2 regions of the Streptomyces sp. x-19 genome follow, and region 2 is predicted to be linked to the other one. Evidence: riboswitches for the same ligand, from Rfam matches in the RefSeq annotation. Region 2 holds a riboswitch; the other holds the start of a gene.
What was found. A riboswitch is a leader RNA that binds a small molecule or an ion and turns the genes downstream of it on or off. The one in region 2 is predicted to bind thiamine pyrophosphate.
Positions count from the first base shown of each region.

Region 1 (4,192 bases), on a different contig from region 2:
ATCTCGGTCACAGGACAAGCCTGCCACCTCCCACTGACAGCCGGTACCCGGGCATCGCCGCCGGGCAACGCGTGTCCCCCGCCGGGTGGGCGGCGGGGGGCCGCGCAGCGGGTCAGCGGACCGCCGACTTCAGCGGAACGGCAGCGTCCGCCGCCCGCTCCCGGTCGAGCAGGGCGCCCCGCTCGATGAGCCGGCGCCCCTGGGCCAGATCCCGCGGGCGCCCCACGGCCAGCAGCGCGACCAGCCGTCCCGCTCCGCCGGCGCCGTCGCCGCGGAGCCAGAGGACCGACCAGGCGGCGCCGGTGGGATCACCGCGCCAGACCAGTTCGTCGGCGTCCCCGTGGTGGCCGGCGTACTGCACGAACCGGCCGAACTGCTCGGACCAGAAGTACGGCACCGGGTCGTAGACCACGCCCTCGGCTGCGCCGCGGGCGATGTTCTCGGCCACCGTGCGGGGCCCCTGGAGGGCGTTGTCCCAGTGGTGGACCAGCAGCCGGGTGTCGTAACGGGCCGACGGGAAGGAGGCGCAGTCGCCGACCGCGTAGACGTCGGGAACGGAGGTGCGCAGCCGCTCGTCGGCCTGCACCGAGCCGTCCGCGGGCGAGAGGGCGACGCCGGAACCGGCCAGCCAGCCGGTGGCGGGCCGGGCGCCGATGCCGACGACGACGGCGTCGGCGGGCAGGGCGGTGCCGTCGGCGAGGGTCACCGCGCCGGGCGCGACGGAGTCGACCCGCACGCCGGTGCGCAGATCGGCCCCGGCGTCCGCGTACCAGCCGGTCATGTGCCCGGCGACCTCGGCGGGCAGGGCGCCGGCCAGCGGGTGGTCGGCGGCCTCGACGACGGTGACCTCGCAGCCCGCCTCACGGGCGGCGGTGGCGAACTCCGCACCGATCCAGCCGGCCCCCACCACCACGATCCGGTGCTGGGCGGCGAGCACCGGGCGCAGCCGCTCGGCGTCGTCCAGGGTGCGCAGCAGGTGCACGTCGGGGCGGCCCTCGCTGCCGGGCAGCCGGATCGGTTCGGCGCCGGTCGCCAGGACCGCGTAGTCGTAGCGGACCGGGCCCCGGTCGGTCTCGACGAGGTGCTCCTCGGGGCGCAGTGCGGTGACCCGGCGGCCGAGGTGGAGGTCGATGCCGAGACTGGCGAAGTCGATGTCGAACGCGGAGCCGTCGGCCTTGCCGAGCAGCACCGCCTTGGACAGCGGGGGCCGGTCGTAGGGCTGGTGCGGCTCGTCGCCGAGGAGCGCGATCGCTCCTCGCCAGCCTTGTTCGCGCAGGGCCACGGCGGTCTGCACACCTGCCATCCCGGCGCCGACGATCACCACGCGCGGCGTGCGGTCAGGGTCCTGGGGAGACTTGCTCTGCTCGCTCACCCGCTCACTCTAGGACGGCACCCGACGCGGCCCGCAGCAGCGCGCAAGGAGATCTCTGACACAGCGTCACGCCCCGTGACGGCCGGCCCCGCTCCCCGGGCGCTCCCTTACGACGCGTCGCGACCCGTATTAGGGTGGCGGATGCACGCACTCGCGGGAGCCCGGACGGACCGGGCTGAGAGGGAGGCTGGCCGGCCTCCGACCGTACGAACCTGATCCGGGTCATGCCGGCGAAGGGAGGGGCTGGACGCCCATGCATCCATCCACCACACCAACGGACCCGTCGCGGCCCGCGGACCGGCACCCCGACGTGCTGGTCATCGGCGGCGGCATCATCGGACTGGTGACCGCCTGGCGGGCGGCCGGCCGCGGACTGCGGGTCGCGCTGGCGGACCCCGCGCCCGGCGGCGGCGCGGCGTTCGTCGCGGGCGGCATGCTGGCCGCGGTCACCGAGCTCCACTACGGCGAGGAGACCCTGCTGGGCCTCAACCTGGCCTCGGCACAGCGGTATCCGCGCTTCGCGGAAGAGCTGGAGGAGGCCAGCGGGCAGCGGATCGGCTACCGCCGGTGCGGCACCCTGGCCGTCGCGCTGGACGCCGACGACCGCGCCCACCTGAGGGAGTTGCACGCCCTCCAGGTCCGCTCGGGCCTGGACTCGCAGTGGCTGACCGGACGCGAGTGCCGGCGCCTGGAGCCGATGCTCGCCCCGGGGGTGCGCGGCGGCCTCCGGGTGGACGGTGACCATCAGGTCGATCCGCGGCGGCTGGCGGGCGCCCTGCTGGCCGCCTGCGAACGGGCCGGGGTGGTCTTCCACCGAACGGCGGCGGAGCGCCTGACGACCGCCCGGGGACGCGCCACGGGCGCCGAACTCGCCGACGGGACGCGGCTGGCGGCCGGTCAGGTCGTACTGGCCGGGGGCAGTCGCAGCGGGCTGCTGGCCGGCGTCCCGGAGGCCGTGCGGCCGCCGGTGCGGCCCGTCAAGGGGCAAGTGCTGCGGCTGCGGCTGCCGGACCGGCTCCCGGGCGGCCAGGCGTTCCTCTCCCGCACCGTGCGGGCCGTGGTCCGCGGCAACCCGCTCTACCTGGTGCCCCGGGAGAGCGGCGAACTGGTCCTCGGCGCCACCAGCGAGGAGTTGGGCTGGGACACCACGGTGACCGCGGGCGGCGTCTACGAACTGCTGCGGGACGCCCACGAACTTCTCCCGGGCCTCACCGAACTGCCGCTGGTCGAGAGCCTCGCCGGGCTGCGTCCCGGCTCCCCCGACAACGCACCGCTGCTCGGCCCGACCGGGCTGCCCGGCCTCCACCTGGCCACCGGCCACTTCCGCAACGGCGTGCTGCTGACGCCGGTCACCGGTGACGTGCTGGCCGAGGTGCTGGCCACCGGAACCGTCCCGGAAGAGGCCCGCCCCTTCTCCCCCACGCGCTTCTCCCCCACCACCGTGGGGACCGAGCGCGTCCGTGCCCTTGAGGAGCAGCCCGTATGAGCGCCCCCGGTACGCCCGGTACTCCTGCCGGCCCCGTCGCCCCCGATGCCCCTACCGGCCCCACGGTGTCCGTCTCCGTCAACGGGGAGGCCCGCCGGATCCCGGGCGGGCTGACCCTGGACCGGCTGGTCGCCACGCTGTCCCGGGCGTCGGCCGGGGTGGCCGCCGCGGTCAACGAGACCGTCGTGCCGCGCACCCAGTGGTCCACCACCGCGCTCGGCGACGGCGACCGCGTCGAAGTGCTCACCGCCGTGCAGGGAGGCTGATCACGGTCATGACCGACACCGCAGTGGAACCGGCGGACGCCGTCGCGGCGCCCGCCCCCGACGCCGACCCGCTCACCATCGCCGGCACCACGTTCCGGTCCCGGCTCATCATGGGCACCGGCGGCGCGCCCAGCCTCGGCGTCCTGGAGCGCGCCCTGCTGGCCTCCGGCACGGAGCTGACGACGGTCGCCATGCGGCGGCTGGACCCGACCGTGCAGGGCTCGGTGCTGTCCGTGCTCCAGCGCAACGGGATCCGGGTGCTGCCGAACACCGCCGGCTGCTTCACGGCGGGCGAGGCGGTGCTCACCGCCCGGCTCGCCCGGGAGGCGCTCGGCACCGACTGGGTCAAGCTGGAGGTCGTCGCCGACGAGCGGACCCTGCTGCCCGACCCGGTGGAGCTGCTGGACGCCGCCGAGACCCTCGTGGACGACGGTTTCGTCGTCCTGCCGTACACCAACGACGACCCCGTCGTCGCCCGGAAGCTGGAGGACGTGGGCTGTGCGGCGATCATGCCGCTCGGTTCGCCGATCGGTTCCGGCCTCGGCATCCGCAATCCGCACAACTTCCAGCTGATCACCGAGCGTGCGGGCGTCCCGGTCGTCCTGGACGCCGGCGCGGGCACCGCCTCGGACGCGGCGCTCGCCATGGAGCTGGGCTGTGCGGCGGTGATGCTGGCGTCGGCGGTGACCCGCGCGCAGGAGCCGGAGCTGATGGCGGCGGCGATGCGGCACGCGGTGGAGGCGGGCCGGCTGGCGCACCGCGCCGGTCGGATCCCGCGCCGCCACTTCGCGTTGGCGTCCTCGCCCACCGACGGCGTCGCGGAGCTGGACCCGGAGCGGCCGGCGTTCTAGGGCGTGTCCGCGGGCCCGGCCGCCCCGGCGGGCTGGGCCGTCAGCTCCGGCGGGGCCGCGGTGATCACCTCGTCGAGGAGGTTCCGGGAGGCCATCAGGGCGTCGATGGAGCCGGTGAGCCGGGCCCGCTCCCGATGGAGCTCGCCGACCAGCTGCGGGCAGGTGGGCACCAGCCGGCCGTCGTCGTCGCGCAGACAGGGCAGCACCTGGGCGATGG
Region 1 covers NZ_JAJPWK010000001.1:720,672-724,863, reverse strand. Annotated here, with positions in the region: gene ACLJT4_RS03400 (Rv2175c family DNA-binding protein) at 1-11, opposite strand, end outside; gene ACLJT4_RS03395 (NAD(P)/FAD-dependent oxidoreductase) at 113-1,372, opposite strand; TPP riboswitch at 1,516-1,628, shown strand; gene thiO (glycine oxidase ThiO) at 1,626-2,858, shown strand; gene thiS (sulfur carrier protein ThiS) at 2,924-3,124, shown strand; gene ACLJT4_RS03380 (thiazole synthase) at 3,133-3,975, shown strand; gene ACLJT4_RS03375 (MerR family transcriptional regulator) at 3,972-4,192, opposite strand, start outside.
Region 1: another riboswitch for thiamine pyrophosphate. It lies ahead of thiO (glycine oxidase ThiO); the one in region 2 lies ahead of ACLJT4_RS17515 (thiamine ABC transporter substrate binding subunit).

Region 2 (4,192 bases):
GAGCCCATGCCCACCTCGCTCCCCGGGTCCGACAGTGACCCAGTGAAACCGCAGAAGAAGAGCGCGGGGCGCAACCTGCGCGCCGCCATAGGGGTCGGCGTCGGGCTCGGCGTGGTCATCCTCGCCTCGCTCTTCGTCTACAAGCCGGTGTTCATCGGTGTCATAGCGATCGCCGTCGTCGTGGGCCTGTGGGAACTGACCTCGCGGCTGGCCGAGCGCAAGGACATCCGGGTGCCGCTGGTCCCGCTCGCGCTCGGCGGCACCGCGATGGTCGTCGCCGGGTACGTGCGCGGTGCCGAAGGCGCCTGGGTGGCGATGGCGCTCACCGCGCTCGCCGTCCTCGTCTGGCGGATGACCGAGGCGCCCCAGAACTACCTCCGGGACGTCACGGCCGCCATCTTCGCGGCCTTCTACGTCCCCTTCCTGGCGACCTTCGTGGCGCTGATGCTGGCGGCCGAGGACGACGGGCCGCAGCGGGTGCTGACCTTCCTGCTGCTGACGGTCGTCAGCGACACCGGCGCCTACGCGGTCGGCTGGCGCTTCGGCAGGAAGAAGCTCGCGCCGCGGATCAGTCCCGGCAAGACCCGCGAGGGACTCGTCGGAGCGGTGCTCTTCGCGATGGTGGCGGGCGCGCTGTGCATGCAGTTCCTGATCAAGGGCGGCATCTGGTGGCAGGGACTGCTGCTCGGCCTCGCGGTCGCGGTCAGCGCCACCCTCGGTGACCTCGGCGAATCCATGATCAAGCGGGATCTGGGCATCAAGGACATGGGCACCCTGCTGCCCGGTCACGGCGGGATCATGGACCGGTTGGACTCGCTGCTGCCGACCGCTCCCGTCGTCTGGCTGCTGTTCGTGATCTTCGTGGGATCGGGCTGAGCGTCGCCGGTTACCCTTGAAGGGCGCGTCGCTCGTTCGTGGCGCGCCCTTTCCGTCCCCGCGACCGCGGGGACGATCCGTGAGGTCTCCCGGTTCCGGCCCGTCCGGACCCCGGTCATGCGTCGGCAGAAGCCGCCCGACCTCGTCGCACAGAGGAGTTTCCGCCCATGGCACGCCCGGCCCCGGGAGAACTGACGTTCGTCGCCCCCCGCGGCGCCAAGAAGCCACCGCGGCACCTCGCCGACCTCAGCCCGGCCGAGCGCCGCGAGGCGGTGGCGGCGATCGGCGAGAAGCCGTTCCGCGCCAAGCAGCTGTCGCAGCACTACTTCGCCCGCTACGCGCACGACCCCGCCCAGTGGACCGACATCCCCGCGGCGGCGCGCGAGAAGCTCGCCGCCGAACTGCTGCCGGACCTGATGTCCGTGGTGCGGCACATCTCGTGCGACGACGACACCACCCGCAAGACGCTGTGGCGCCTGCACGACGGCACCCTCGTCGAGTCCGTCCTGATGCGCTATCCGGACCGGGTCACCATGTGCATCTCCTCGCAGGCCGGCTGCGGCATGAACTGCCCGTTCTGCGCCACCGGCCAGGCCGGCCTGGACCGCAACCTCTCCACCGCCGAGATCGTGCACCAGATCGTCGACGGGATGCGGGCGCTGCGCGACGGCGAGGTGCCCGGCGGACCGGCACGGCTGTCCAACATCGTCTTCATGGGCATGGGTGAGCCGCTCGCCAACTACAAGCGGGTGGTCGGCGCCATCCGGCGGCTGACCGACCCCGAGCCGGACGGGCTGGGCCTCTCCCAGCGCGGCATCACCGTCTCCACCGTCGGGCTGGTCCCGGCGATGCTGCGGTTCGCCGACGAGGGCTTCAAGTGCCGGCTCGCGCTGTCGCTGCACGCGCCCGACGACGAGCTGCGGGACACCCTCGTGCCCGTCAACACCCGCTGGAAGGTCCGCGAGGTGCTGGACGCGGCGTGGGAGTACGCCGAGAAGTCCGGCCGCCGGGTCTCGATCGAGTACGCCCTGATCCGCGACATCAACGACCAGGCGTGGCGCGGTGACCTGCTGGGACGGCTGCTCAAGGGCAAGCGCGTCCACGTCAACCTCATCCCGCTCAACCCGACCCCCGGCTCGAAGTGGACCGCCTCGCGGCCCGAGGACGAGCTGGCGTTCGTGCGGGCCATCGAGGCGCACGGCGTGCCCGTGACCGTGCGGGACACCCGGGGCCAGGAGATCGACGGCGCCTGCGGACAGCTTGCAGCCTCGGAGCGCTGAGCCACCCGCTGGTACGGTGTCGTCGAACAAATGCACATTCCGACAGGGGAGCGCCACAGCGCTGAGAGTGCGGACACGTCGTAGCCCGACGACGCCGCAGACCCTTGAACCTCGCCCGGGTCATTCCGGGTAGGAAGTTCGGTCGTCACTCATGCTGTTGCGCCCTGCCCACCGCCCGCTGCCGAACGTCTCCGACAAAGAACGCAGCGGGCACCGGGCGGGGCCGCGTCTCTTCCTGGCCAGCCAGGAGGAAATCAGTGAGCACCACCAGAAGGATCACCGCGGCAGCGCTCGCCGCCGCGGCCGGCATGACGGCACTCGCCGGATGCGGCAGCGCCGGCGACAGCAGCGCCGACGCCAAGACCGTCACGCTCGTCAGCCACGACTCGTTCAACGCCTCCAAGTCCGTCCTGGCCGCCTTCGAGAAGGAGAGCGGCTACAAGGTCAAGGTGCTCAGGGGCGGGGACGCCGGCGAAGCCGTCAACAAGGCGATCCTCTCCAAGGACAACCCGCAGGGCGACGTCTTCTTCGGCATCGACAACACCCTGCTCTCGCGCGGGCTGAACGCCGGGCTCTTCACCCCCTACAAGGCCAAGGGCCTGGACAGCGTCCCGGCTGATCTGCAGCTCGACAAGGACGGCCACCGGGTCACGCCCCTCGACTACGGCGACATCTGCGTCAACTACGACCGCGCCTACTTCACCCAGCACAAGCTGGCGCCGCCGCAGACCTTCGACGACCTGCTCAAGCCGCAGTACAAGGGCCTGCTCGTCACGGAGAACTCCGCCACCTCCTCCCCGGGACTCGCCTTCCAGCTCGGCACGATCGCCGCCCACGGCGAAGCCGGCTGGACGGACTACTGGAAGAAGCTCAAGGCCAACGGCGTCGAGGTCGTCGACAGCTGGGAGCAGGCGTACAACGAGCGCTTCTCGGGCTCCGCGGCCGGCAAGGGCAAGGGGGACAAGCCGCTGGTGGTCTCCTACGCCTCCAGCCCGCCCGCCGAAGTGATGGGCAAGAACCCCGCCCCGAAGGAGGCCCCGACCGGCGTCGCGACCGGCACCTGCTTCCAGCAGATCGAATTCGGTGGTCTGCTCAAGGGCGCCAAGAACGAGAAGGGCGGCAAGGCGCTGCTCGACTTCCTCCTGTCGAAGACGTTCCAGGAGGACATGCCGCTGCAGATGTTCGTCAACCCGGCACGCAAGGACGCCAAGGAGCCGGAGCTGTTCACCCGCTACGGCGCCACGATCGACAAGCCGGCGACCCTCGCACCCGAGACGATCGCCAAGAACCGTGACCAGTGGGTCAAGCAGTGGTCCTCGCTCGTTCTGAAGTAGCCCGCACCCGGCAACGGGGGACCGCGCGGACCACGGCGGTGCGGCTCGGCCTGATGGTCGTGCCGTTCGTCTTCTTCGCGGTGTTCTTCGCCTACCCGGTCGCCGTGATCGTCGGCCGGGGGCTGAAGGACGGCGGGCAGTGGCAACTCGGCCGCTTCGGCGCCGTGCTCGGTGATCCGGACGTCCTCCACGTGCTGTGGTTCACGGTGTGGCAGGCCGCTGCCTCGACCGCCTTGACGCTGCTGATCGCGCTGCCCGGCGCCTACGTCTTCGCCCGCTTCGACTTCCCCGGCAAACAACTGCTGCGGGCGGTGGTGGCGGTGCCGTTCGTGCTGCCCACCGTCGTCGTCGGCTCCGCCTTCCTGGCGCTGGTCGGCCGGGGCGGGCTGCTGGACGACCTGTGGGGCGTCCGGCTGGACACCTCGGTGTGGGCGATCCTGCTGGCGCACGTCTTCTTCAACTACGCCGTCGTCGTCCGCACCGTCGGCGGGCTCTGGTCCCAGCTCGACCCGCGTCAGGAGGAGGCGGCCCGGGTCCTGGGCGTCGGAAGGTTCGCGGCGTGGCGGAAGGTGACGCTGCCCGCGCTCGGGCCGGCGGTGGCCGCCGCGGCGCTGATGGTGTTCCTCTTCACCTTCACCTCCTTCGGAGTGGTGCAGATCCTCGGCGGACCCACCTTCTCCACGTTGGAGGTGGAGATCTACC
Region 2 covers NZ_JAJPWK010000006.1:98,211-102,402, reverse strand. Annotated here, with positions in the region: gene ACLJT4_RS17525 (phosphatidate cytidylyltransferase) at 1-876, shown strand, start outside; gene rlmN (23S rRNA (adenine(2503)-C(2))-methyltransferase RlmN) at 1,044-2,156, shown strand; TPP riboswitch at 2,191-2,310, shown strand; gene ACLJT4_RS17515 (thiamine ABC transporter substrate binding subunit) at 2,414-3,490, shown strand; gene ACLJT4_RS17510 (ABC transporter permease) at 3,529-4,192, shown strand, end outside.